3 regions of the Marinobacter arenosus genome follow, and region 2 is predicted to be linked to each of the others. Evidence: predicted binding sites of a transcription regulator. Region 2 holds the regulator's gene; each other region holds the start of a gene.

Evidence for each region. Region 2 encodes sigma-54, which starts transcription at its own class of promoters, with help from an activator protein. Its sites were predicted from a motif close to ANTGGCATNNANNTTGCTNT; they were not measured.
Region 1: flgA (flagellar basal body P-ring formation chaperone FlgA) is a predicted target of sigma-54. The motif match lies at 6,597-6,616, and genes of this name have one in related genera.
Region 3: KXD86_RS12870 (ammonium transporter) is a predicted target of sigma-54. The motif match lies at 4,153-4,172, and genes of this name have one in related genera.

Annotation. Positions count from the first base shown of each region.
Region 1 is NZ_JAHVAO010000001.1:218,564-228,251, reverse strand. It holds gene KXD86_RS01060 (isochorismatase family protein) at 1-265, shown strand, start outside; gene KXD86_RS01055 (cupin domain-containing protein) at 287-937, shown strand; gene KXD86_RS01050 (lipocalin family protein) at 947-1,477, opposite strand; gene KXD86_RS01045 (DUF7352 domain-containing protein) at 1,574-1,924, opposite strand; gene KXD86_RS01040 (LysR family transcriptional regulator) at 2,010-2,933, opposite strand; gene KXD86_RS01035 (flavin reductase family protein) at 2,956-3,573, opposite strand; gene KXD86_RS01030 (MFS transporter) at 3,573-4,769, opposite strand; gene KXD86_RS01025 (CheR family methyltransferase) at 4,774-5,601, opposite strand; gene KXD86_RS01020 (chemotaxis protein CheV) at 5,639-6,568, opposite strand; gene flgA (flagellar basal body P-ring formation chaperone FlgA) at 6,756-7,454, shown strand; gene flgM (flagellar biosynthesis anti-sigma factor FlgM) at 7,650-7,976, shown strand; gene KXD86_RS01005 (flagellar protein FlgN) at 7,984-8,454, shown strand; gene KXD86_RS01000 (cyclic di-GMP-binding domain-containing protein, MshE-related) at 8,496-9,236, opposite strand; gene KXD86_RS00995 (peptidylprolyl isomerase) at 9,453-9,688, shown strand, end outside.
Region 2 is NZ_JAHVAO010000001.1:1,138,629-1,148,316, forward strand. It holds gene mlaE (lipid asymmetry maintenance ABC transporter permease subunit MlaE) at 1-379, opposite strand, end outside; gene KXD86_RS05190 (ABC transporter ATP-binding protein) at 376-1,188, opposite strand; gene KXD86_RS05195 (KpsF/GutQ family sugar-phosphate isomerase) at 1,426-2,406, shown strand; gene KXD86_RS05200 (KdsC family phosphatase) at 2,406-2,975, shown strand; gene lptC (LPS export ABC transporter periplasmic protein LptC) at 2,972-3,622, shown strand; gene lptA (lipopolysaccharide transport periplasmic protein LptA) at 3,606-4,163, shown strand; gene lptB (LPS export ABC transporter ATP-binding protein) at 4,141-4,866, shown strand; gene KXD86_RS05220 (RNA polymerase factor sigma-54) at 5,025-6,548, shown strand; gene hpf (ribosome hibernation promoting factor) at 6,661-6,969, shown strand; gene ptsN (PTS IIA-like nitrogen regulatory protein PtsN) at 7,056-7,526, shown strand; gene rapZ (RNase adapter RapZ) at 7,555-8,439, shown strand; gene KXD86_RS05240 (HPr family phosphocarrier protein) at 8,447-8,716, shown strand; gene mgtE (magnesium transporter) at 8,832-9,688, shown strand, end outside.
Region 3 is NZ_JAHVAO010000001.1:2,818,564-2,828,251, reverse strand. It holds gene KXD86_RS12900 (DASH family cryptochrome) at 1-607, shown strand, start outside; gene KXD86_RS12895 (DUF6231 family protein) at 604-1,092, shown strand; gene KXD86_RS12890 (tRNA-uridine aminocarboxypropyltransferase) at 1,101-1,694, shown strand; gene KXD86_RS12885 (YkvA family protein) at 1,791-2,225, shown strand; gene KXD86_RS12880 (MotA/TolQ/ExbB proton channel family protein) at 2,293-3,069, shown strand; gene KXD86_RS12875 (flagellar motor protein MotB) at 3,073-4,020, shown strand; gene KXD86_RS12870 (ammonium transporter) at 4,240-5,448, shown strand; gene KXD86_RS12865 (circularly permuted type 2 ATP-grasp protein) at 5,649-7,082, shown strand; gene KXD86_RS12860 (alpha-E domain-containing protein) at 7,076-8,014, shown strand; gene KXD86_RS12855 (transglutaminase family protein) at 8,011-8,796, shown strand; gene KXD86_RS12850 (proteasome-type protease) at 8,893-9,657, shown strand; gene KXD86_RS12845 (lipocalin-like domain-containing protein) at 9,624-9,688, opposite strand, start outside.

The sequences.
Region 1 (9,688 bases), 920 kb from region 2:
GGAAGGTCGGCAACAGGTTGTTATTGGTGGCTGCGAAACCCACGTCTGCATGATCCAGACCGCCCTGAGTCTGTTGGATGCCGGGTTCAAGGTATGGGTGGTGGCGGACGCGACCGGCTCTCGCAATGAATTCGACCGCGATGTCGCCCTCGACCGGCTTTACCAGAGCGGGGCCAGAATCGTCACCGTGGAGATGGCGGCGTTCGAGTGGATGCGAGACTGTCAGCATCCGAAATTTCGAGACATCCAGAAGCTCATCAAGTAACGGTACGACGCGAGGTATTCCGTGCTGAACATGGACTTTTCCAAGCGAGTGGTCATCCGCTCCGACGACGAAGACTGGATTCCCAGCCCGGCCGGTGGCGTACTCAGAAAACCGCTGGCCCGAGAAGAGGCGGAGCGTGGCCACGCCACCAGTGTCGTCCGTTACGAGCCGGGCGCGTCTTTCAATCGCCACGAGCACCCGCTGGGAGAAGAAATTCTGGTGCTCAGCGGCGTGTTTTCTGACGAGACCGGGGACTACCCTGCCGGATCCTATCTTCGAAACCCACCGGGAAGCGGGCATGCGCCATTCAGCAAAGAAGGCTGCACACTGCTGGTAAAGTTACATCAATTCGATCCGAGGGATCTGGACACCGTGAGAGTTGATACAACGTCGACGCCCTGGCTACCGGGCATTGGCGGACTGGAGGTCATGCCCCTCCATGATTTTGAGCACGAACACGTTGCGCTGGTGAAATGGCCAGCCCAGGAACGGTTCCAGCCTCATCGTCACTTCGGTGGCGAAGAAATCTTCGTGCTATCCGGGGAATTCTGCGATGAACATGGCCGATACCCCCCTGGTACCTGGATACGGAGCCCGCACCTGAGCGAGCATCACCCCTTCGTTGAGCAGGAAACCATCATCTGGGTAAAAACCGGCCACCTTCCACTCTGACGCGCCCGCTTACGGGTCTGGCAAGGGACTCTGATCGACCACAATCAGGTCTCTGAGATCAAAACCCTCTTCCCGTGCGCGCTCACGGAATGCGCTCATTTCGGCCTCGGACACATTGGGGCTGCGCGAGAGAAACCAGAGGTAGTCACGGTTGTAGCCAGTGATGTAAGCGTGTTGATACCCGGCTTTATCCAGCTCAAACACGACGTAGGAACTGTAGAACGGGCCGAAGAACGACACCTTCAGGTGGCCGGTTTCCCGGTCATCAACGAAAACCGCCCTGCCTTCGGCAACGCTCCACTCCCCCTCCTCGTCGTCATAACCCCGGTTGACGACCTCAACACTGCCGTCGTCCATTAGCGAATACTCGGCGGTTACCCTGCTCAGACCCTCTTCAAAGGAGTGGTCGAGGCGCGCTACCTCGTACCAGGTACCTAGGTAGCGATCCACATCCAGGCCGGTAACTGGCCGAATGCCGTCGGGCACCCCGGTGCAGGACGCGATAAAGACACACCCAACGACAAGTAACGTGCGCATCATGATCAACTGCCGCCTCTCTGAACACTGACTACCAATGTACGCAGGCTCCAGGAAAAGAGGGCAAAAAAAAGGGCCCCGGCAGGGCCCATCAGATCGTCAGGATAATGCTGTTTGACGCCAGTCCGAGCCGGAGATGACACCGGCTCCGCTCATCCCGAGTTCGCGTTCTGCGGTCGGGAGTGCGAACACGTGGTAGGCTTCGGGGCCGAACGGATCGAGCGCTGTTCCGAGATATTCATAATTATCAGGAACCGGCTCACCCGAATACGCCACCCGGAATTGCCTCTCAAGAGTGCGGGCCCCAACACTCAGCGGCTGCTCAACCCACAGGTACACCGATTTATCGGGAACCAGGTACTCACAGCGAACCACCCGGAACCCTTCGCGAAGCAGGAGTGTCGTCGGCTCTTTACCCGCCTCCAGTCGAAATTTATGGATAGTCTTCATGGCTAGTGCTCCTCTGTCATCGTGCCCAACACAGTTTCATCATGGACAGATTCTGAGGTCGACTAAATAGGCTTTTCTAAGCGCATTAGTTCGATTTTTTCGAGGTTTTCTGGATCGGCTGAAAACTCACGTCGCCCTGACAGATCGCTCGCACGCCCTCGTGGGCCGGATTCTTTCCACGAGTGATCGCAAAGAGTTCATCTTTCACTTCCGCAATAGAAGCGATCTGTTCGACCTCATACTGCCGACAAACTTCTTTGCTGATGGCCGTTGGCGCAGCGAATACGCCAAGCCCCTGGCGGCCAAAAACCTTGATCAGCGCGCTGTCGTCAATTCTGGCCACGAGATTCATTCGAACCCCCTGGAGCGAAAACCAGTTCATGAGTTTTTCGAAATACGGAGCATCAGTGGCATTCGCCAACAGCGGCTCACCATTCAGGGAGGCTGGAAAGCCCTTTCGCAGTCGCCTTGCCAGGACCGGAGAAGCAAACAGGCTGATGGTGGAGCCGGCCAGCGCGTGCACGGCGAAACCTCCACGCTCATCCACACTCGGCATACGGTCAATCAGAACGACATCCAGTTCTTTGCGCTTCAACCTTAAGAGCAAATCTTCAGGGCCGCCGGTCTGGCAGTTCAATTGCACCGGTCTTGGCAGAACCATCGCCGGTTGCAGGAGGTAGTAGGCGATCAGCTTGTGAATGGAGGCCGAGACACCGGCGGACAGGGTCAGAGGGCGATCCGACGGGGCAAGGCGGAGGGTTTCATTGAGCTCCCCGGCGAGCGCAAAGATCTCCTCGGCATACCCGAGGACCGTGCGTCCGAGGTCTGTCAGGATCAGCTTGCGACGCTCCCGCTGAAACAAGAGTCCACCAACGGACGATTCGAACGTCGCCAATTGCCCGCTCAGGGTCTGGGGCGCCAGCTCCAGTACCTCGCTGGCCCGGGCAATGGAGCCTTCCCGGCTGATCATCCAGAAATAGTAAAGGTGCCTGAGATTGAGTTGATCCACAGAAGCCACCATCGCATTGTTGTCAGGAAGGACGCGGCACCTTGACGATATCACCGAAGGTCACGTATTCACTGCCGCCCAGGCGGCCGATCGGATCAATGGCGGCACCATCTATTCTGAGCCGATTCTGGTCATCGTAATCGACGGCCTGATCCGAAACATAGGCCCCCTTCACAAGCCCGAAGACCAGGCTCTGGGGCGCAGCGCCAATCTCCTTGATGTCATACAACTCACAGGCCAGCGCAACGTGACAATCCTTCAAACGGGGCAATCTCGACCCCTCGAACGGCACAAGCTCCAGCCCGAGCGTGGCCAGCTCAGACTCTCCATGCGGCAGGGTGCGCGAGGTTTCGGTCATTGCTGAGGCCAGCTCCCGGTGAGCAATGTGGACCACGAAATCCTTTCGCTGCTCAATGTTGACCCGGGTGTCCTTGAACGCGTTGTCGGTTGGTTTTCGCCCTACCGAGAACATCAGCAGCGGAGGATTGCTGGTGATCGGCGTGAAAAACGAAAACGGCGCAAGGTTGTAATCACCGTCCGGATTTTCACTGAGAACCCAGGCTACCGGTCTGGGGATTACGGTTTGGGTCAGCGTGTGGTAGATATCCGCGGCGTTCATTCCGTCAAAGTCGATAAACATCAGTCTCTCCTGTGAGCGTCCTGAACCTGTGAAGGGGTTCGGAACAACCAGACGGCCATCAGTATTCCGTGAAGCACCAGGAACGGTACCGCCACCAGTACCAGTCCGCCCCACCCCATCCAGCTCAGTACGGCGCCGGCCGTGAGAGCGGCAGTCGCCTGGGAACCAAACACCATCATATCGTTGAGGCCCTGCACCCGGAAACGCTCGGCATCGTGATAGCCCTCCGGAAGCAGAGACGTGCCACCAACGAAGAGGAAGTTCCAGCCGATCCCAAGCAAGAGCAGCGCGCCAAGGTAATGGTGAAAGGTGATGCCGCTGGCTGCGAGGACAACACACCCCAGATACGCAATCAGTCCCGTTGCCATCAGTAGCGGAATTCCGACCCGCCGGGTCAGCCAGCCACTGATCAGCGAAGGCAGGTACATGGCCATGATATGCAACTGGATTACCCGTTTGGCGTCATCAAGATCGTGGCCGGCAACTTCGGTCATACTCAACGGCGTCGCCGTCATGATGAAGCTCATGACCGCATAGCCCACCGCGGCGGCGCTGATCGCCGCCCATACCAGGGGATTGCGGAGAATCTCGGACAACGGCCGCCCGCCGCCGGCGGGCGTTTCCCGGACGAGTTCCCCTCCCGCCCGGTAACCGGCGCCGAGAATGAGGAAAGCGGAGCCCTGGACCACCCCGAGCGCCACCCAACTGGTCAGGAACGGATAGGCTTCCTCGGTCCCGCTACCAATGGCCGCGATTTCCGGGCCCAACCACGCTGCCACCAGACCGCCGAGCAAAACCCGGGCAGCGGCAGACCCGGCCATGCCGGCCGGCACCGACTCCATCGCAGCAAACCGGTACTGATGGACCACCGCAAGCCCGGTACCACCAACGACAGACGCGACGCAGAGGAGTGAAAAATTTGCCTGCCAGCTGGACACGGCGCCCAGAGCAGCGGCGAGGATGCCCATGAAAGCACCCAGCAGCATCACTTGCTTCCGCCCGACCTTTTCCATCAGCCAGGTCGCGGGCTTGATGGCAAGCACGGTTCCCACCACAACCAATCCAACCGGGAGGGTCGCGAATTCGGGAGCCGGCGCGAGCAGCCGCCCCTGAATGCTGCCGATGAATACAATAAACGGCGCCGTACACATGGCCAGCGCCTGGGCCGCAACCAGAACCCATACATTAAGGGGCATAGGGCTATTTTTTCCGGTAGATGATGCCCGGGTGGCACTGCACCATTTCGTACAGGTCGGGCAGACCATTAAGCGATTCGGACGCGCCGAGAATCAGATAGCCGCCGGGATTCAGGGCGGCGTGAATCCGGGTCAGGATGTCCTTCTTGAGGTCGGCCGAAAAGTAGATCAATACGTTCCGGCACAGGACAATGTCAAACTTGCCAAGCATGTAGCGCTCCAGAAGGTTTAACTCCTTGAACTCCACCATACTTCTCAGCTGGGGCTTGATCTGCCAGCCGCCATTCAATGACGGCGTGAAAAACTGGCGTTGGCGTTCCGGTGACAGTCCCCGGCCAATGGCGATCATCTCGTACTCACCGCGGCGCGCAACCTCCAGCACACTCTTGGAAATGTCGGTGGCCGTGATCTTCACATCGCGAAGCCGGCCGGGCCGCTGGCGCCGAAACTCCTCCACGACCATGCCCACCGAATAGGGTTCCTGGCCGGTGGAACAAGCCGCGGACCAGACACGCAGAGGCTGGGTGGTTTTTCGTTCGGCGAACTCCGGGAGCAGCTTTTCCTGAAGAATCCGGAAGGGGTGGTTATCCCGGAACCACAGAGTCTCGTTGGTTGTCATCGCGTCGATGACAGTCTCACGAAGGTTCGCCCTGCCCGGGCGCCTCAAACGCTCTAGGAGTTTACCCAGGGAATCGAGCTCGTTCTCTTCCAGAATTCGGCGAAGGCGGCTCTTCACCAGGTACTGTTTATTCTCACCCAGCAAAATACCACAGGCATCCTGCAGGAATGTCTTGAAGGCTTCGTATTCCTGTGGCGTTATTTCCGCTTTCATTGGATCTCTGTTCTGCGTGATTCGCTCTGCGGTGACATCAGGCCTGATCGATGACCTCCATGACCCGTTCAGCCAACTCATCCGGACTGAACTTGGCCAGGAAGTCGTCTGCACCAACCTTCTCAACCATCGCCCTGTTGAACACACCGCTCAACGATGTATGAAGCATAATGAACAGATCCCGGAGTGCGGGATCGCTCTTGCATCGGGACACCAGCGTGTACCCGTCCATTTCCGGCATTTCAACATCTGAAATCACCAGCGCCAGGTGATCCCGTCCGCTTGAGCCATCTTCCGTAACCTTCTTGAGATACTCAAGGGCCTGCTTGCCATCGTTTCGAGTGACAACGGTCATCCCGATTGCCGTCAGACAGCGTTCGATCTGGCGGCGCGCAACGGCCGAATCATCCACCACAAGGATCGGGAGAAGGCCGGGGGCGCGCTCCGAGCTCTTGCTGAGCACAGTCTCTGTGACATCTTCCCTCAGCGGAGAAACTTCTGCAAGAATCTTCTCTACATCAATGATTTCTACAAGTTTATCTTCAATTTTGGTCACTGCCGTCAGGTAAACGTCCTTACCCGCACCCTTGGGCGGCGGAAGGATGTCTTCCCAGTTCATGTTCATGATCCGGTCAACCCCGGTGACCAAAAAGCCCTGAGTTTTGCGGTTGTACTCGGTAATGATGACGAAACTCGTTGGCAGGCTTTCCTGGGGGATCCCCGGAAGACCAATCGCCATACTCAAATCGATGATCGGAATGGTTTCACCCCGGATGTGGGCAACGCCCCGAACAACCGTGCGACTGTTGGGAATGGAAGACAGCTTCGGGCACTGAAGCACTTCCTTCACTTTGAACACGTTGATACCGTAGACCTGCCGCCCCCGCAGACGGAACAGCAGCAGCTCAAGGCGGTTCTGCCCCACCAGCTGCGTGCGCTGGTTCACACTATCCAGTACCCCTGCCATCCTCTTTCTCCCGTCTCACCGGACGACTACCGGCATGTATTTTGCTGATCTACTTTTACACGAAGAAGACGACAAATTTCTGTCGTTACTTCCGTCATCAGTCTGTTTAACGGCTGCCCGCCCCGAATCCTTAGTCAAGGCCGGGCGTTATGGACGGTTCATGACAGCATAGGACAAAGTGACACATATGCGCATCACCATTTTCGCCCTCCTCCTGCTCCTGGCCGGCATGTGCGGGGCCAACGCCAAGACCACCGCAAACGACATCGAACAGGCCGCGAGCCGTTTCCTTGAGGAATTCTCCGAGCAGCAGGCAGAGGAAGGCTATGAGGTCACCTTCGAAGCCGGAACAGTGGACGACCGGCTGTCGTTGGCTCGTTGCGATACGCCCCTCAGCGTCAAGTTCACTGGCGACCCCTGGAAGAGTACGCACCCCTCCCTTCAGGTCGCCTGTGATGGCAACAAACCCTGGCGGATGTTTGTCACCGCCTCCGTCTCCATCCACGGGCCGGCCTTGATCGCAGCCCGCCCCCTCGCGCGAGGCGAACGATTGACAGCCGACATGGTCACGACACAGCAGGTGGTGGTTAATGCCAGTCGTCGCGGCGTGATGCGTAATGCCGATGACGTAACCGGCATGGAAGTGCGCCGTCCCGTCAACAGCGGATCGGTACTGACGCCCGATTTGCTTGACGCCCCGGATGCCGTCGAGCGCGGCGACCATGTTATGATTACCGCCAGAAGTGGTGGGTTCTCGGTGACGTCCCGGGGCAAAGCCCTCGCCAACGCCTCCATCGGCGAACAGGTGATGGTGGAGAACCTGAGAACCGCACGCACCATCCGGGCCAATGTTGTTGCCCCCGGGCGGGTCGAAATTCCGATGTAATGGCCTGAAACGGCAAAGATCTGCCAGGCGGCAAACGGCTGCCACCCGGCTTCCGACCGCCGCACGCAAAATGAACGAGACGTAATAAAATTCTGAAAAATTTCGTTAAAGATCTGTTCGGCGAGGCCGTTACATAGATACACACTCGAGTACGTCATGCTCCAGCGTGACACCACAAGGTAAGCAGGTAACGATATGTCAGTTGACTTTAATGGAATTGGCCCAGGCCAGGTCAACACCCAGAGGACCACGGCCGACAAGTCCACCGGCAGCCAGAACACACAGCCGGCCCCCAGTGATCCGGCAAAAGCTCAGGCCCAGGGGGCTCGTGGCGACAATGTCAGTCTCAGCAGCCAGGCCAAAGACCTGAAGCAGCTTGAGCAGAAGCTGGGTGATTATCCCGAGATGGATGATGACCGGATTGCAGAAATCCGTTCAGCGCTGGAAAACGGAACCTATAAGATCGATGCTGAGAAGCTGGCCCAGAAAATGCTTGAGATGGATGAAAGCATTTTCGGGTGAATGAATCATGGCCACAATCGATGATCTGAAAGACCTGCTGTCGCAGGATGTTGATCAACTGCGGGTATTGGCAGAACTTTTAAAGAAAGAGAAAGACTGTCTCTCTGCCTCAGATGTGCGGGCATTGCAGGGCCTGACATCAGAGAAAAACCAGCTTCTGGAACAGGTTCGGGGACGTGCCCGGCAGAAAATTCATTGCCTGGTCGCCATGGGCTACAAGCCAGACAGTGGAGAACCCTCCGGATTCATACGCAGCGCCGGACTCACGGAGCTGTACGACCTCTGGAAGCAGGCAGATACTCAAATGCGCGAGTGCCAGTCCCTGAATCAGCACAATGGGCGGGTCGTGGCCCACTTGCAGAAACGCCTTTCACGCCTGACCGATATCTTCCGGGGCGCGACCGGCCAGCAGAAGCTTTACGGCCAGAAAGGCGAGCATACAACGGTGTCAAGCCGAACCATCCTTGCCAGCGCCTGATAGGCGCCATGAAAAAAACGCCCGGATCTCCGGGCGTTTTTTTATCGGGTGTAGATCGTCATCTGCGAATCGGCGTGAAAGCGGATGTCGTGGATGCTGACGTTACCCATCGATGGCCCCCGGCTGCCACTGACCCGGATATTATCCATCCGTATCTCTTCGATTCGCTCCGGAAAGGCCATTGTCAGTGCCCCATCCGCCCGGACGACATAGCGCTGCTCTCCGTCCCGGTAATGGACGCCCGAGATGGTCAGGTCAGAATCCAGAAAGTTCAGCACGGGAACAAAGGTGTTGGCAGTGAGCTTCAATCCCTCAATAACATCGACAGAAATGCCACCGCCCTCCTCTGACGCGGCATCCGCCATCCTGGAAACTGTTTTGATCCGATCCAGCAACGTCGGATCCCCCTGACCCATGACAAGGTCCAGCTCCGAGTCTGGCATGGGCATCAGGGTACCGCGTTCGTATAGCTCTCCGGCCTCGTCAGCGCTCTGTGCGGCGCTGGCATTACCGCTTGCCGCGAAACTGACCAAAGGCTGAAGTGGCAGGGTGACCACGGTCACCAGGGCCGCTGCATTGCGGTAGCGTGACTGGTGCTTGAGAACCCGATGCAGCTCCCGCTCGGTGATCCAGCCAGACTGGATGAACACTTCCCCCAGTCTTTGACCGGTTTCCCGCTGCAAACGTAGCCCATCCTCAAGCTGGGCTTCGGACAAATACCCACGGTTGATCAGTAGCCGACCAAGCCGCGATTTCTCTTCAAATCCCTGACGGATTCTCACTCGATTCTCCTTTTCCATAGTGAAAACCGTACAACTCGGCCCGGTATGGATTGTTGTTATAACCGACACCCACTGAGCGTAGTCTATTTGCCATTGACCGCGCCCATGCAATCGCCGAAATAACGCTGCATTCTGCTAAGATCGTGCTCCAGAAAGCAGATACCTTGAATTATTGCAGGAAACATCTCTGCAGCTAACCACGAGAGCACCGTAACAATGCCAAATTCCGTAAAACCGTCCCGATCTGTGATCCCTGCCCTGATTCTGTCTGTCGTTGCGCTGTTTCCACTTCAGACCCTTGCCCAAAGCGCCACGCAGGACAACGTCGAACCGCTCCCCAAAGTGAAGATCGTCACCAACAAAGGTCCGCTCACTCTGCAATTGCGCCCGGACGTCGCGCCAGAAACGGTAGAGAACTTTCTGGAATATGCCCGAACCGGCTTCTACGACAA
Region 2 (9,688 bases):
GTTCGGTTGCCTTCATCAGGCCAATCTCAGCGGTCAGCGCGGAGCCGGCCCGGCCCGCGAAAAGCAGGGCCGTAACCACAGGCCCCAGCTCGCGCACCAGCGTAAGCGCGATCATCTGGCCAATGGCCGCCTCGGAACCATAGTCACTCAGAATGGTGTAGCCCTGAAGCCCAAGCACCATTCCAATGAACAACCCCGACACGATGACAATGGCCAGCGACAACACACCGACGCCGTATAGCTGCTTAATGAGCAGCGGAAACCCCGTCGCCGGGCGCGGCACGCCGAACAGCACTCCGGCCAGGAACCGTCCGGAGCGACCGAAAGACGAAACGATCGTCAGCCCCAGGTGACCCAGTGCGACTACCCGGTCAATCAAGACACACCTCCCGTCAGGCCATAGTCCGTCGCGGCCTCGGTTGCCGGGTAATGAAAGGGCACCGGGCCATCTGGCTGCCCCTTCAGGAATTGCTGAACCTGCTCTGACGGATGCGCCATAAGCTCTTCGGGCGTGCCCTGGCCGATGATTTTGCCGTCCGCGATAATGCAGGCGAAATGGCAGATGCTCAGCGACTCCGGCACATCGTGGGAGACCAGCACACTGGTCAGCCCCATGGAGCTGTTCAGGTCCCGGATCAGCTTGACCAGCACCCCCATGGCGATGGGATCCTGTCCGGCAAACGGCTCGTCGTACATAATCAGGTCGGGATCCAGCGCAATGCTGCGCGCCAGTGCCACCCGCCGCGTCATACCACCGGACAGTTCGGACGGCATCAGGTGTCGGGCACCCCGAAGACCAACCGCTTCCAGCTTCATCAGGACGATGTCGTGAATCATATCCTCCGGCAGCGAACTGTGGACCCGCAGCGGAAACGCAACGTTCTCGAACACGCTGAGGTCGGTGAACAGAGCACCGCTCTGGAACAGCATGCCGATCCTCTCACGCAGCGCATAGAGGTCTGAACGCTTCAGCCGTGGCACCTCATGACCATCCAGCACAACACTGCCGGAATCCGGTCGAAGCTGGCCACCGATCAGTCGCAGGAGCGTGGTCTTGCCGGTTCCACTGGGCCCCATGATCGCAGTAATCTTGCCGCGGGGAATATCCAGAGTGACGCCATCGAAAATGCGGCGACCGGAACGGGAGAAAACAACGTCCTTGAGTGAAATGTATGCGGGTGAACCCATAATCCTTACCTTTCGAGGAGCGGCTACATTATTCCAAGGAGCCTCCAAGCTCAATCCATCAAACGCAAAATCTATTGAAAGGCTTGATCAATTTGCCTGAACTTTCTGTAACTCCACAGCGTCTGCAATCGAAAATGATATACTCCGCTGTAACTTGAACGGCTGTCCCGCCAATGGGGATTCAGCCCGACCATGATAGTTTACGAGACCACCCAAGCAGACCAGGCCCCTATCCCGATGACTGAACAGAGCGCAAAGGATTTCCGCACTTCCGCGATCCAGGCCATTCGTATCGAGCGCGAAGCCATTGATGCCCTGGAAGCGCGCATTGATCACCATTTTATCAAAGCCTGCGAGGTCATCATGGCCTGCAAGGGACGGGTGGTCGTCACCGGCATGGGCAAATCCGGCCACATCGGCAACAAGATTGCCGCGACACTGGCCAGCACCGGCACCCCATCGTTTTTCGTCCACCCTGGCGAGGCCAGTCACGGGGATCTCGGCATGATCACCAGTCAGGACGTGGTCATTGCCATTTCCAACAGCGGCAACACCAGTGAAGTGGTTACCATTCTGCCCCTGATCAAGCGCATGGGCGCCCCCCTGATCAGCATGACCGGCAATGCAGACTCCACCCTTGCCCGGGAAGCCGTGGCCAACCTTGATGTCAGCGTTCAAACCGAAGCCTGCCCGCTGGGACTGGCGCCCACTTCCAGCACCACCGCGACGCTGGTGATGGGCGATGCGCTAGCGGTTGCGCTGCTTGAGGCCCGGGGATTCAGTTCCGAAGATTTCGCACTCTCCCACCCCGGCGGCAGCCTCGGGCGGCGCCTGCTACTTCGCGTCTCCGACATCATGCACACCGGCAACCGGATTCCGAGAGTCCCCGAAGGCACACCGTTGAGCGGAGCTCTGCTGGAAATTTCGCAGAAGGGGCTGGGCATGACCACCGTGGTGGACGCAGCCGGCAAACTGACCGGCGTGTTCACCGACGGAGACCTGCGCCGCACCCTCGATAAGAACGTCGATGTTCACGTCACGCCGATTGAACAGGTCATGACCCACAACGGCAAAACCATCCAGGCCGACCACCTGGCGGCCGAAGCACTGAACATCATGGAAGAAATGAAGATTAACGCCCTGCCCGTCACCGACGACCAGGGAGAATTGGTCGGCGCCATCAACATGCACGACCTGCTTCGGGCGGGAGTGATCTGATGGCCATCCACAGCAGCCCATTGCGGACCAACTGGTCCGGCGCACTCCTGGAAAAAGCCGCCCGCATTCGCCTGATCGCCCTCGACGTGGACGGCATCATGAGCGACGGCAAACTCTATTTCAGCGCCAGCGGCGACGAATTGAAGGCCTTCAATATCCTGGATGGCCTGGGCCTGAAGCAACTGATGGCGGCCGGCATTACCGTGGCGGTGATTACCGGGCGCCAATCACCGCTGACCGAGAAGCGCATGCGGGACCTCGGCATCCCACACCTGATGCAGGGACGGGAAGACAAGCGAGTCGCCCTTCAGGAACTGGTCAGCACCCTGAACATTGCGCCCGAAGCCATCGCCTACATGGGGGATGACCTGCCTGACCTGCCCGCGATCCGCTACGCCGGCCTTGGCATTACGGTTCCCAACGGTTATTGGCTGGTGCGGGAACACGCCCACTACTGCACGCAGGCCACGGGCGGCAATGGGGCTGTCCGTGAGGCATGCGACATGTTGCTGACCGCACAGGGCAGGCTTGATAATGCCCTGGCGAAATACCTGGAGCCCGAAGCATGAGCGACGCCTCTCCCGGCGAGAATGAGACCGTTGAGGTCGAAGAGAAAAGCGGCCTGTTTTCCACGCTCACGCTGGAACATCGTCCCTGGTTGCGATCTCTGGCCCTGGGCGGCACCATCGCGGCGACCGTATTCCTGATGTGGCGCAGCGACGAACCGCCCATGGTGTCGGATGAAGCGTCGGTTCTTCGGGGTGAAACCGAGCCGGACGGTTTCGTGATCAACGGCAGCTACACCTCCTATGATGAGGACGGCAACCTGAAAATCCAGTTCACCAGCCCGCGGATCGAACAGTTCGAAGAGGGCAATGTCGCCACGATGAAAGCGCCACGGGCGACACTGTTTGGCCAGCCGGACACTCCTCCATGGATTGTCGAGGCGGAGAACGGCAGCTTGCTGCAGAATGAAGGCATTCTCTATTTGACCGATCATGTGCGGGTCGTCCGAACCGTCGGTGAGCGGGAAGCCACCCTGACGACCACGACCCTGACGCTGGACAATGACCTTGGCACGGTCTACACCGACGCTCCGGTCACCATTACCGACAAAATTGGCGTTACCCGGGCCAAAGGCATGAGAGCCTGGATCGACGAACGCATTCTCGAACTCAATTCCCAGGTGGAAGGACGCTATGAGACTGGCAAATAACCGACTTCGAACGCTGCTGGCGATAACACTTGCCCTGACCCTCTCCGGGCCCGCCGGCGCGTTCAGCCTGGATTCGGAGTTGCCGATCACGGTGAGCGCGGACAACGCCCGACTGGACGACGCCAAGGGCATCGCCACCTACACCGGTGATGTCGAACTGGTTCAAGGCAGGACTCGGCTCACGGCGGAACGGGTTGTACTCTATCGCAACGTGGATGGCCTGAGCAGGGTCGAAGCCTCTGGCCAGCCCGCCCGATACCAGCAACCCACCCGCAACGGCGAAGGCGAAACCGATGCCAGGGCTCTGAACATCACCTGGAGTGCCGACGAGAACCGACTGACTTTTGAACGGGAAGCAATCATTGAGCAGAATGGAAACCTGTTCCGAGGTGATGTCATTCATTATGATACCGTCCGTCGGGTGGTAACCGCCGAAGGCGGCACCAAGACCGAAACCGGCGGTGGCCGTGTCGAGATGATCATTCAGCCACGCAGTACCAGCAGCACACAGGGATCCGATGGCAGTTCTGAGAGCCAGTAACCTGGCGAAAAGCTACAAGCACAAAAAAGTGGTTCTGGATGTCTCCCTGGAGATCCGCAGCGGCGAGATCGTCGGGCTTCTGGGCCCCAACGGTGCCGGCAAGACCACCTGTTTCTACATGATCGTTGGGCTGGTGCCGGCTGATCGCGGCCGCATCACCATCGATAGCCAGGACGTCACGCCACTGCCCATGCACGGGCGCGCCCGAAAGGGGATCGGCTACCTGCCACAGGAAGCCTCGGTGTTCCGCAAACTGACGGTTCGCGACAACCTGATGGCAATCCTCGAAACCCGCAAAGGCCTGAGTCGGGCCGACCGGGACAGGAGACTGGAGGAGCTGCTCGAGGAATTCCACATTAGCCACATCCGCGACAGCATGGGAATGGCGCTCTCTGGCGGGGAACGCCGGCGTGTCGAAATTGCCCGGGCCCTGGCCATGGAGCCGGCCTTTATTTTGCTGGACGAACCCTTTGCCGGCGTTGATCCCATCTCGGTGAGCGATATCAAGCACATCATCCGTCACCTTCGGGATAAGGGCATCGGCGTACTGATCACTGATCACAATGTGCGGGAGACCCTGGACATCTGTGAAACGGCGTACATTGTGTCGGGGGGCCACATCATTGCATCCGGCAACTCGGAAGCGATTCTCGCGAACCAGCAAGTCAAAGAGGTTTACCTCGGTAATGAATTCCGACTGTGAACAACGCTGTCTGATTGTGTTGAAGAACCCGAGCAAGTAAACTCGGCAAAGAACTTGCTAGGCTGTTTTCAGACAGAGGCAAGTAACCGGCACGCAACAATTTTTTTGAACTAACGGTAAAGCAGAGCCTGATGAGTGACGGATCCTGAACCATGGTTATGAAAGCCTCTTTACAGTTAAAGCTGGGTCAAAGCCTGACCATGACGCCCCAGCTGCAACAGGCGATCCGGCTACTACAGCTATCCACCCTTGATCTGCAGCAGGAAATCCAGCAAGCCCTGGAATCCAATCCGATGCTGGAAACCTCTGAGGACGACGACCAGGCCGAAGCCGCGTCCAGCGAAGACACCAGCCACGAAGAACAAGCCGCGGACACGGCGGCGGATTCAGGCTCGGAGACCAGTACAGACTGGGATGAGTCGGAGAATGGTCCGGACTGGGCCTCTGAAAACGAGATTCCCGACAACATTCCCGACGATCTTCCCGTCGATACCGCTTGGGACGACATCTATCAGTCCGCCCCTGCCCCCGCCGCCCGCAACGACGACGAAAACGATCACGACTTCGAAACCCGTAACTCGCCGAGTGAAACGCTGCAGGACCACCTTGAGTGGCAGCTGAACCTGACCCCGCTGAGCGAGCGCGACCAGGCCATTGCCCACGCCCTGATGGATGCAGTCGACGAACGGGGCTACCTGACCAGTCCGCTGGACGAAATCCACGCCGGCCTGTTGGATGAAACCGAGGAAGACCCGCTTGAACTGGACGAAGTGGAGGCCGTTCTGCACCGGCTTCAGCATTTCGACCCACCCGGAGTGTTTGCCCGGGACCTGCAGGAATGCCTGCTTATCCAGCTGAACCAGCTGCCGCCGGCGACACCCTGGCTGGCCCAGGCCCGGCTCGTTATCACCCACTACATCAATCTGCTCGGCAACCGTGACTACGCCCAGTTACTGCGTCGCAGCCGACTCAAGGAAGACCAGCTCCGGGAAGTCCTGGCCCTGATTACCGGGCTGAATCCGCGGCCGGGGGATGTGATTGATCGCGCCGAACCCGATTACGTGATCCCCGATGTCATCGTCCGCAAACACAGCGGCAGATGGCGGGTCGAGCTAAATCCTGAAATTGCACCACGCATCCGCGTCAATGCGAGCTATGCTTCTCTTATAAGGCGAGCCGACAGCAGCGCCGATAACACCTACCTCCGGGATCAACTCCAGGAAGCCAAATGGTTTATCAAGAGCCTGCAAAGCCGCAACGAAACCCTGTTGAAAGTGGCGACGCGCATCGTCGAGCACCAGCAAGGCTTTCTGGATCAGGGCGAAGAAGCCATGAAACCGCTGATCCTTTCAGACATAGCGCAGGCGGTAGAAATGCACGAATCGACGATTTCCCGGGTTACCACGCAGAAGTACATGCACACGCCACGGGGAATATTCGAGCTCAAGTACTTTTTCTCCAGCCACGTAAGTACCGATGAAGGCGGGGAATGTTCATCAACAGCCATCCGTGCAATGATCAAGAAGCTGATCGCGGCCGAGACGCCGAAAAAGCCGTTGAGTGACAGTAAAATTGCAGCCATGCTAGGGGAACAGGGCATCAAGGTGGCCCGTCGAACCGTCGCCAAGTACCGGGAAGCGATGCATATTCCACCCTCTAACGAGCGAAAAAGACTGGTTTAGGAGAGCACTGGCAAGAACAGCGCTCCCCCTGAGCCAAACTTTGCCGGCGCAGTGTGCGCCAGCCCTCAGCCCGGCCTTTTGGGGACCGGCATGATGACAACAGGAGACGCCTATGCAACTCAACATTTCAGGCCATCACGTAGAACTGACTCCCGCACTGAAGGATTACGTCTCAGAAAAATTCGAGAAACTTGAGCGCCACTTTGACCACATAAGTAACTGCCAGGTTACCCTGCAGGTGGAAAAGGTGCGTCAGATGGCGGAAGCAACGTTGCACGTGGTTGGTGGTGATATTCACGCAAAGGCTGAAAACGAGGATATGTACGCAGCGATCGACGGGCTGATCGACAAACTGGACCGACAGATCCTCAAGCACAAGGAAAAGAACGTAGACCGGATGCACGGAAACGGCTCTCGTTAACCGCCCGTTTTCAAGCATGTCATCTCATCGCGCTGCGGCATGGAGAACCTGCCGCAGCCTTTTTTTAACGGAATTGCAGTCGATTCATGAGCGACACATCCCTGACCATAGACAACATCCTTGCACCGGAGCTGACCCTGTGCCGGGTACCGGCATCAAGCAAGAAGCGGGTGCTGGAATTCATTGCCGATCAGATCCACCGGCACGACGATTCGCTCAGTGAGACCCAGATCTTCAACAACCTGGTGTCCCGGGAGCGGCTTGGCAGCACCGGTATCGGCCAGGGTATTGCCATACCCCACTGCCGGCTGGAGGGACTCGATCATGTGGTGGGCGTTCTGCTAACCCTTGAGGAAAGCATCGATTTCGACGCCATTGATAACCAGCCCGTGGATCTGGTGTTTGCCCTTGTGGTGCCCAAAGAGGCCACCAGCGAGCACCTGGAACTGCTCAGTCAGCTGGCGGAGAAGTTCAACGAGCGGGCGTTCTGCGATGGACTTCGGCAGTGCGATGACGCCGCCGCTCTGTACAAGCGAATGACGACGGCGTCCGAGTGACATCCCAGAGAGTGGAGACAGCGTTCCCATGAAACTGATCATCGTGAGTGGCCGATCCGGTTCCGGCAAGAGTACGGCGCTTCATGTGCTCGAAGATCTCGGTTACTACTGCATCGATAATCTACCCATCGGACTGCTGTTTCCTCTGACCCGAGAAGCGGCCGCACAGGAATCGCCCGGGCGGCTCCACAAAATGGCCGTCAGTATTGATGCCCGCAACCTGTCCGGGGAGCTCGCCAACTTCGAGGTGATTTACCATCAACTGCAGGAAACCGGCGTTACCGTCGAAATCATCTTCCTGGATGCTGACGAACAGTCTCTGCTGCAACGCTTTCATGCCACCCGGAGAAAACACCCGCTGAGCGACGACCGGACTTCACTGCGCGAAGCGATCAGCAACGAAAAGAAGCTTCTGGAGCCACTGTCCAAGCTGTCCGACCTCTACGTGAACACGACGGGCATGTCCATGTACGAACTCAGAGACATGGTCAAGCAACGTGTTGTCGGCCGCAAGGATCAGGAACTCGCCCTTCTGTTCCAGTCGTTCGGATTCAAACACGGCGTCCCTCTCGATTCAGATTATGTGTTCGACGTGCGCTGTCTGCCCAACCCCTATTGGGATAACAGCCTGCGGAAATTCGTTGGTACCGATCAACCGGTGATTGATTTTCTCGAGAAGGAACCGGCCACGGGTAAAATGATCAGCGACCTGACCAGCTTCCTGGAAACCTGGCTGCCATCCTTCGCCGACAGCAATCGCAGCTACATGACCATTTCGATTGGCTGTACCGGCGGTCAGCATCGCTCAGTGTACGTGAGCGAACAACTGTGCAAACATTTCCGGGAAACCTACAGCAACGTTCAGGTTCGTCACACCGAGCTACCTCATCTGCAGGCCCGGGGAGAGATCTGAACGCGCCATGATTCGTCGTCCCATTACCATCATCAACAAGCTTGGGCTTCATGCCCGGGCAACCGCAAAACTGGTGGCGACCGCCTCTGAGTTCGACAGCAGCGTGAGAATCAGCGGCAAAGGCCGGGACGTGGACGCAAAAAACATCATGCAGGTGATGATGCTTGCCGCCAGCCAGGGTACCGATGTCGAACTGATCGCCGACGGTCCGGATGAGGAAGCCGCCATTGACGCCCTGACGGCGTTAATCAACGACTATTTCGGCGAGGGCGAGTAAGGATTTGGTGCCCGGAGGGGTGCCGTCGCGTTCTGTGGAATTCACCTACAACTCTCTCTCACGTCTGACTCCTAACTCCGCTATAATACAGGCGTTTTCTGACTGTGGGTGATCCATGACCGATATTCTGGAGAAAAGCCAGGCCCGCCAACGTCTTCGCTCCCTGAGCGAGGCCCTGGACAGTGGTGCCCTGAAGCAGGTTGCCCGCATCCTGAATGGCGGCCTGAGCCCCAGTGATATCGCCCACCTGCTTGAATCGTCTCCGCCCCGCCAGCGCGCCCTGCTCTGGAACCTGGTGGACAAACAACTGGAAGGGGAAGTCCTCCAGTACCTGAGTGACGATATCCGTGGCTACTTCCTGAGCCAGCTGAATGCCCAGGAACTGGCGGATATCATCGAAGATTTCGAGTCGGACGATCTCGCCGACCTGCTCCAGCAATTACCGGACACGGTGATCCAGGAAGTCCTGGACACCATGGATGAGCAGGATCGCCAGCGTGTCGAAGAGGTACTCTCCTACCCCGAGGACACCGCCGGCGGCCTGATGAACACGGACACCATTACGGTGCGCCCGGACATCAGTATCGACGTTGTGTTGCGCTACCTGCGCAGACACCGCAACCTGCCCCCGATGACCGACAGCCTGATCGTAGTCAGCCGTCGCGACGAGTTCATCGGCATGCTGCCGATCACCAAGATGTTGGTATCCAATCCCGCGTCCACCGTGCGGGAAGTCATGGACACAGACATCGAACCCATCCCGGTATCCCTTTCGGATACCAAGGTCGCGACGCTGTTCGAACGCTACGACCTGATCTCGGCCCCGGTGGTGAACGAGGATGGCAGACTGCTGGGCCGCATCACCATCGATGACGTGGTCGATGTTATCCGTGAAGATGCCGACCACTCGCTGATGAGCATGGCCGGTCTCGATGAGGATGAGGATACCTTCGCCCCGGTCTGGAAAACCAC
Region 3 (9,688 bases), 1.7 Mb from region 2:
GTTTTCGCCCTGGCTGGCCAACGGGACGCTGTCGGTCCGGGAGGTCGCCGAGACCATTGCCGAGTACGAACGCAGTCATATAAAGAACGAATCGACCTACTGGCTCTGGTTTGAACTGCTGTGGCGGGAGTATTTCTATTGGTACGCCCTGAAGCACGGCGCCAACCTGTTTCGCCGCGACGGCGTTCAGCGTAAGCGCCGACCGGCCACCTTTTACGGACACCGGTTCATGGCCTGGTGCCAGGGCAACACCGAATACCCGCTGGTGAACGCCGCGATGAATCAGCTGCGGGAGACCGGCTACATGAGCAACCGGGCCCGGCAACTGGTCGCCAGCTGTTTCATCAACGAGCTGGAACTGGACTGGCGCTATGGCGCGGCATGGTTCGAGCAGCAGCTGATCGACTATGATGTAGCCAGCAACTACGGCAACTGGCAGTACCTGGCTGGCGTAGGGGCTGATCCCCGCGGACTGAGACAGTTCAACCTGGAGAAACAGGCGAAACAGTACGACCCCCTCGGCACCTTTGTGGACCGCTGGGGTGGACACGCCGACCAGCCCGTGGGATTACACACAGTGGACGCAGCGGACTGGCCCATTTTATGACGACGACTGGCAGCCCCCGGGAAATACTCGCGCGCATCATCGACTCGACCCAGCCGGACACACTTCTGTGTTGCGGCAGCATTGCCCACGAAGTGGCCGCCATTTGGCAGCAGCACAAGGGCGATGCCCGGGTCCGCAGCCTCGACACCACCGATCCCAATGCCGCCTTGCCACTGGACACCGTGCAGGACCTGGCCCTGATCTCCGATACCCTGGAACACCTGCCTCACGACGAGGGCGCCCTTCTTCTGGGCCAGCTGCGCAATTATGGCACTCACCAGATTGCGGTGCTGGTGGGCGATACCCCGGACTGGGCATTTACCGATTTCATTGGCCTGGGTTTCCGGCGCCATGCCGAAGTGCAGGGCGACCACGGCACGCTCACCCTGTATACCTACAATCTGGACACCTATAACCACAAGCGAGCCTGGAACAATCCGGACAACTGGGCCAACCCGGAAATGTGGGGCAAGGCCTGGTGGTAAGCCAACGCGTGCCCAGACACCTATGCCGCCGCTGCCACCTGCACCCCAACATCTGCGTCTGTGACCACTGCAGCGCCGTGCCGAACCAGACCCCGTTGACCGTCTTGCAGCACCCCTCGGAAGTGGGCCGGAGCAAGGGAACCCTGAGAATCCTGGAGCAGTGCCTGACAAGGCTCCAGGTCTTTGTCGGGGAAACCCCGGCAGAATTTCGCCAGGCCGGATTGGGTGACAACTTCCCCCTGGCCGGGACCGCGGTACTGTTCCCAGGGGCAGACAGCCAGGCCCTCGAAGAGGCCGACCTGCAAGGCATCCATCACTGGGTTTTACTGGACGGCACCTGGCGCAAGGCGGCCAAACTCCTGCACCTGAACCGGCGGATCGGCGAGCTGCCGAGGTATCACTTTGCCGCACCGCCGCCCTCCCGTTACGTTATCCGCAAGGCTCCGGGGGACCATCACCTGGCAACCGCCGAGGCCGCCGGCCACCTCCTCCAGCACCTGGAACCCGGCCTCGACACCGGACCCATCCACGCCGCCATGGCGGCGCTGGTGGCCCGACAACTGGCCCAGATCCCGGCACCACTTCGGGAACGCTACCGGTAGCACCGGGAATCCTGAGCGGTTGGCAATACACGCAGGCTTGAGCGATCATACGACCTGACAGACCTGACACCCCGCAAGCGTATAGGACACCCGTTTATGGCCCTGTTCAGCCAGAAGAACGCCGAGGAACAACTGAACGCCGAATCCGCCAAGGTGCATCGTGCCGACCTGGAAACGGTGCTCGAACGCCAGCGAGCCATCGAGGAAAAGGTGAAAGGCAGTGGCCGGCTCAAGCGCTTCAGTGCCGACATCAAACTGATGTTCTCGATGATCCGGGACTACTGGTACGGCAACTACCGCAGTGTCCCCTGGAAGACCATCGCCGCAGTCGCCGGCGCCCTGCTGTACGTGCTCAACCCGCTTGATGTCATTCCCGACCTGATCTTTGGCTTTGGTTTCCTTGACGACGCCGGTGTCGTCGCCCTGTGTCTGAAACTGGTCGAATCGGACCTGCACCGCTACGCGGCGTGGAAGGAACAACAGGAAAACCAACAGCAGGAACCAGATCCCGGATTTACACAATCAAATTGATTGGACAATAAACCAACGGTAGCCTCTCGCTTCGATCTTCCATCGCGTATTAGCCCCTGGAGTAAACGTGGATTTCGCCACCCTCATCGGCCTCGTCGGCGCCATCGTGCTTATTGCCTCTGCGGTTATCCTCGGGGTATCCCCGGATGTGTTCGTGAACGGCCCGTCACTGCTCATCGTGCTCGGGGGCAGCTTGCTGGTGGTGTTGGCCAAATTCAGCTTTGCCCAGTTCCTGGGGGCGTTCAGTGCGGCCGCCCGGGCCTTCAAGTTCAAACTGCCGGAAACCCGCGCTGCCATCGACGAGCTGGTGGAGGTGGCACAGGTGGCCCGGAAGGAAGGTGTGCTGGGCCTGGAAGACCGGGAGGTCGGCTCGCCGTTTCTGGCCCAGGGCGTCCAGATGCTGGTGGATGGCCAGAACGGTGACACCATCAAGCAGTTGCTCACCAAGGAGCGACTGATGACCCTGGACCACAACCGCTCCGGCGCCAAGGTGTTTACAGCCCTGGCGGATGTCGGCCCGGCCATGGGCATGATCGGCACACTGATCGGTCTGGTTCAGATGCTGTCCAATATGGAAGACCCGAAATCCATCGGCCCGGCCATGGCCGTTGCCCTGCTGACCACCCTCTATGGCGCCATGCTCGCAACCATGGTGGCCTCACCCATCGCTGACAAGCTGTCCCTGAGGATGACTGAAGAGGCCCGCATGCAGTCCCTGTACATTGACGCCCTGGTCGCCATTCAGGAGGGGACCAACCCGCGTGTGATCGAGCAACTGCTGTCCAGTTACCTGCCACCGAAGGAACGCAGCAAGGTCGGTGAGCCAGAAACCGCGAACGGGTAGGCCATGGACGAGTTACCGGAAGAGGAAAAGCCGGGAATTCCCGCCTGGGTGGTGACATTTGCCGACCTGATGTCCCTGCTTATGTGTTTCTTCGTGCTTCTACTGTCGTTCTCGGAAATCGACGCCCAGAAGTTCAAGCAGATCGCGGGAGAGCTGTCCAAAGCCTTTGGCGTGCAACGGGACGTCCCGACCCTGGAGATTCCCCAGGGGACCAGCCCCATCTTCGACAGGTTTTCACCGGCGCCGCCGGAACCCACGGTGGTCAATGAGGTCCGACAGACCACCACCGAAGAACGGCCAGAGTTACAGACCCTCAAAAGCCCCATCGAGCAGGCCGTTGAGGCCGCCATGCAGGAAGAGATGGATGAAAACACCGACCGCATCAAGTCGGTACTGGAGAACGCCATCCGAGATGGTCGCATCAACGTTGACCAGGACCAGCGCCGGATCGTCATCCGGGTCGAGGAAAAAGGGTCATTCCCCTCCGGTTCCGCGGACCTCACGTATGATTTCGAGGGGCTCCTTCTGGAGATGGCGGACGTACTTGCCGGCATCCCCGGGGAACTGACGGTAGAAGGGCACACCGACGACGTGCCCATCCGCACCTCGCGTTTTTACAGTAACTGGGATCTGTCAGCCGCCAGGGCCGCCGCCGTTGCCAATGCCTTACTGGCCACCGAGGACGTCGACCCGACGCGACTGGCCGTCAAGGGACTCGCCGACACAGAACCCCGGGTACCAAACTCCTCCGTGGAAAACCGGGCCAGGAATCGCCGCGTCGAGATCATCATCGATCTGTCCGGGCCCTTGCAGGAACAGGAAATCGAGCTGAGACAGCTGATCGAATCGGAGGCCCTTACCTCAGAGTCGGTGATTGATTTCGAATCCGCGACCAAAGAGACCAATAACGATCAGTCTGGCCCGGTCACCGGCGACAGCATCACCTGGTAACCCCACCAACACCGACCAATACGGTGCATACTTTCCATTTATGCACTGTAATGGTGCTATTTCGATTCATTTCCCGCACCAGAACGCCAGCCAAGCACTCACAACTGACTACCACTTCTAATTTTGCATTGTTTTGGAACATCTCTTGCTTATGTGCACACCCACAATGCACACAAAGCCCGACAGAGGCTGAAACACACCATCAGGAGCGAAAAACCCGTGGACATCACGAGTGCAGTACATACCCTGACCGAGAGCGCCAACACGCTGTTCATTCTCATCGGTGCCATCATGGTACTGGCCATGCACGCCGGCTTTGCCTTCCTCGAAGTGGGCACCGTGCGGCACAAGAACCAGGTCAATGCCCTGGTCAAGATCATGACCGACTTCGGCGTCTCCGCCGTCATGTATTTCTTCATCGGCTACTACGTTGCCTACGGCAGCCACTTCATGTCCGGTGCCGCCGAACTGACCGCCGGTAACGGCTATGAACTGGTCAAATTCTTCTTCCTGATGACCTTCGCCGCGGCCATACCGGCCATTGTCTCCGGCGGCATCGCCGAGCGCGCCAGGTTCTATCCGATGCTGATTGCATCCGGCCTGATCGTCGCGTTCATCTACCCCTTCTTTGAGGGCCTGATCTGGAACGGTAATTACGGTTTCCAGGGCTGGCTTGAGAGCCAGTTTGGTGCATCCTTCCACGACTTTGCCGGCTCGGTTGTAGTGCACGCCGTCGGTGGCTGGATTGCCCTGGCCGCGGTTCTCCTGCTCGGTGCCCGTAACGGTCGCTACCGCAACGGTCGGGTAGTGGCGTTTGCTCCTTCCAACATCCCATTCCTGGCGCTGGGTGCCTGGATCCTGACCGTGGGCTGGTTCGGTTTTAACGTCATGTCCGCCCAGACCCTGGACGGCATCAGCGGCCTGGTGGCCGTGAACAGCCTGATGGCCATGGTCGGCGGTATCCTGGTCTCCATGCTGCTGGGTCGGAAGGACCCGGGCTTCATCCACAACGGACCGCTGGCCGGCCTGGTTGCTGTGTGTGCAGGTTCCGACCTGATGCACCCGGTTGGTGCGTTAATAACCGGTGGTATTGCCGGCGCCATCTTCGTCTACCTGTTCGAATGGGCCCAGGACAAAATTGAGCGTCTGGACGACGTACTGGGTGTCTGGCCCCTGCACGGTGTCTGTGGTGTCTGGGGCGCCATTGCCTGCGGCATCTTCGGCCAGGAAAGTCTCGGCGGCCTGGGCGGCGTCAGCCTGATGTCCCAGATCATCGGCTCCGTTGCCGGCGTGGCCATCGCCTTTGTCGGCGGCCTCATCGTATACGGCGTGATCGGCGCCATCTCGGGGCTGCGCCTGACCGAGGAAGAGGAGTTCAACGGCGCGGACGTCAGCATTCACCGCATTGGCGCGACGGCCGTCGAGTAAGCTCCCCCTCTCCAACAACAGGCGGCCATCTGGCCGCCTGTTGTCCTTCTATCCCCCCCGAATTGACAGACGCCCGGTCTTCTCCTTTCTTTAATTCAAGGCAGTTTTCCAAAAACGACAACGACTGGCCCACCTTTTGCTGCCGATTACCTTACCGTGTGCCATACGCGCCGGCACCGCCCCAGGAGATGTACGGAATCATGCTGATTCAGACACCGGACCAAGGATTGTTTGACGAACTGTTCGACCAGGACAACAAAGTAAGACCACACTGCCGAATGCTGGAGCAGTGGTTGATCAACTCGGATGAAACCCTGATTGCTGAAAAACGTCGGGAAGCGGATGTGCTGTTCCAGCGCCTGGGCATCACCTTCAACGTTTACGGTGAGGACCAGGGCGCCGACCGGCTGATACCTTTCGATCTCATTCCCCGGGTGATCTCTGCCAGCGACTGGCACAAATTGCAGAGCGGTCTGCGCCAGCGGGTGCAGGCCCTGAACCGCTTCCTGTTCGATATCTACCACGACTACGACATTGTGAAAGCCGGCGTGATCAGCGCCGAACAGGTTTTTGCCAACCCGCAATACCAGCCCGGCATGCAGGCGCTGAAGCTGCCGCGCAACCTGTATTGCCACATCGCCGGGATTGACCTGATTCGTAATAACGACGGCGACTTCTACGTCCTCGAGGACAACCTGCGCTGCCCCAGCGGCGTGTCCTACATGCTCGAAAATCGCCGCATGATGATGCGTCTGTTCCCGGAGCTTTTCGCCCACTCACCGGTGGCGCCCGTTGAGCACTACCCCAATCTGCTGGGTGAGACGCTGCGGGCAGCCTCTCTGAACCCCAACCCGACCGTGGTGGTCCTGACGCCCGGCCGATTCAACAGCGCCTATTTCGAACACGCCTTCCTCGCCCGGCAAATGGGGGTGGAACTGGTGGAAGGCGCCGACCTGTTCGTGCACCAGAACAAGGTGTACATGAAGACCACGGTCGGGCCCCAGCAGGTCGATGTCATTTACCGCCGCATCGACGACGACTTCCTCGACCCACTCGCGGGCAATCCCGACTCCATGCTGGGCGTGCCCGGACTTTACTCCGCCTACCGCACCGGCAACGTGGTGCTGACCAATGCCATGGGCACCGGCGTCGGGGACGACAAATCCATCTACCCCTACGTGCCCGACATGATTCGCTTCTACCTGGACGAGGAACCGATCCTGAAGAACGTGCCCACCTGGCAGTGCCGCAAGAAGAAGGATCTCCAGTACGTACTCGACCACCTGCCGGAGCTGGTGGTCAAGGAAGCCCAGGGGGCCGGTGGTTACGGCATGCTGATCGGTCCAAAGGCCAGCAAAAAGGAACTTGCCACGTTCCGCGACCTGCTCAAGGCCCGGCCCCAGGATTACATCGCCCAGCCCACCCTGAGCCTGTCCACCTGCCCGACCTTTGTCGACGAGGGCATCGCGCCCCGACACCTGGACCTTCGCCCGTTCGTACTGTCGGGCAAGAAAATCCAGATGGTGCCCGGCGGACTGACCCGCGTCGCCCTCAAGAAGGGCTCACTGGTGGTGAACTCGTCCCAGGGCGGCGGCACCAAAGACACCTGGGTACTGGAGGATGACCTATGCTGAGCCGCGCCGCCTCCAGCCTGTTCTGGATGGCCCGTTACCTGGAACGGGCCGAAAGCCAGGCCCGTCTGCTCGACGTCAGCCTGACCATGGCCCTGATCGACGTACCGGAAGACCGGGTCGAACAGCTCTCGGTCCCCCTGCTGGTATCGGGCACCCGGGAGATGTTCTTTGAGTACTACAACGAAATCACACCCCAGAACCTGATCGATTTCCTGGTGCTGGATGATCGCCACCCCGCCAGCGTGTACACCATGATTCGCAGTGCCCGTGACAACGCACTGCACGTCCGCGGCAACCTGTCCGCAGACGTCTGGGAAAGCATCAACCAGGCCTGGTTCGAAATGAAGGAGCTGCGCCAGCGTGGCGTCAGCGAATCCAATGCCAGCACGGTATTCGACTGGGTCCGGGAACGTTCCCACATGTTCCGGGGTGCGGCCTACGGCACGCTGCTGCGCAACGATGCCTTCCACTTCCTGCGCCTGGGCACGTTCCTCGAACGCGCGGACACCACCGCCCGGGTCCTGGACATCCGTTACGTGATGGCCATGAAGGCGATGGAGGAGCACCCTACCCAGTCGTTCTTCGAATGGACCGCGGTGCTGCACTCACTGGCCGCGTTCGAAGCCTACCAGAACACCTATGGGCACAACCTGGACCCAATGAACGTCGCCGAGTTGTTGATCCTCGAGCCCGATGTTCCCCGTTCGCTGCGCGGCTGCCTGCAGGAAATCGCCAGCCTGCTGGAAGAGATCGAGAGTGACACCGCCCGGCGCTCCCGCCGACTGGCCTCCAGCCTGTACGCCAACATTCGCTACGGCGACCGGGAGTACATCGCCGAACGGGGCCTGCATGAGTATCTCGTGGATTTCCTGGAGCGTATCCAGGGCATTGCCGGGCAGATCCGGAACGACTTCATGGGGTGGAAACAATGAGACTCACGATTCAGCATGAAACCCGATACACCTACGAAACCCCGGTCCAGAACAGCATCCAGTACATCCGGCTGATTCCCAGGAATACGCCCCAGCAACGGGTCCACGACTGGCACCTGCACACACCGGGTGAAACCAGCCAGATGATGGACGGGTTTGGCAATCCGGTGACCATCATGACGCTCCATGACGCGGTCCCGGAAATTGTCCTGAGGGCGGAAGGCGTGGTCGATCTGACCGGCAAGCCACTGACCCGGGACGACTCGCCCTTCCCGCCCCAGGTCTTCCTGCGGCATACCACGCTGACCGAGACCGACGAAGCCCTGAAGGATTTCGCCAGCCAGTACTCCGCCAACAAGCGGAGCCTGGTGCGGCTCATGAAACATCTCCGTGAACACATCACCTTCATGCCGGGTGCCACCACGGTCACCCACTCGGCCAGCGAAGCCTTCAACCTGGGGGCCGGTGTCTGTCAGGACCATACCCACATTTTCCTGGCGTGCTGCCGCCACATCGGCGTCCCGGCCCGGTACGTCAGCGGTTACATCCATTCCGCGAACGACGATCATGTGGCCACCCATGCCTGGGCCGAAGCCTGGATCGGCAGCAACTGGCACACCTTCGACGTGGTCAACACCCTGAACGTGGCCGAAAGCCACATCAAGCTGGCCGTGGGGCTGGACTACCTCGATGCGGCACCGGTCCGGGGCGTTCGCAGCGGCGGCGGAACCGAGCACATGCAGACCACGGCCTGGGTCACCAAGGCCACCGGAAGCCAGTAACAAAAAACTCAACAATGCGACAAGAAAGCACTCACACATGGCCGAATGTTGAGATTAGACTACGCTGCTGAAGAAGGGCCTTATCAGGAGGGCTTCATGACCTATTGCGTAGCGATGCGCCTGGCCGACGGGCTGGTGTTCGCATCGGACTCCCGGACCAACGCCGGCTTTGACCAGATTTCCACCTTCCGCAAGATGCACGTGTTCGAGCAGCCGGGTGAACGCCAACTGGTCCTGTTGTCCGCCGGCAACCTCGCCACCAGCCAGAGCGTGATCAGCCTTCTGGAACGCCGCGCCGGCACCGATGCGGCGAACGTGCTGAACACGGCCTCCATGTTCGAGTCCGCCGAACTCGTCGGCCAGACCATGCGCGAAGTGATTCGACGGGACAACCCGGACGGCAAGCAAAGCCACGTGGATTTCAGTTGCTCGCTGATCCTGGGCGGCCAGATTCGAGGCGAGGAGCCCCGCCTGTTCAACATCTACCCGGAAGGTAATTTCATCGAGGCGACCGAAGAGACGCCCTACTTCCAGATTGGCGAGTCCAAGTATGGCAAGCCCATCCTGGATCGGGTCATCAATTTCCGCACCCCCCTGGACCGGGCCTACCAGTGCGCGTTGATCTCCTTTGATTCCACCATGAAGAGCAACCTGTCGGTGGGGATGCCGCTGGATATCGCCATTTATAAAAAGGACGCTCTCAAGCCCTGCCTGATCGAACAGGTCGAAGAACACTGCGAGTACTTCGACACCCTCAGGCAGCAATGGCACCAGGGCATTCAGGACCTGTTCGTCAGTCTGGAGCCGCCGGCACTGAGCCAGACGGATTACTCCCCACCGTACCCCGTCAGTTCCATGTAACCGTCGCCGGAGTGGCTGCCCGTGACACTCA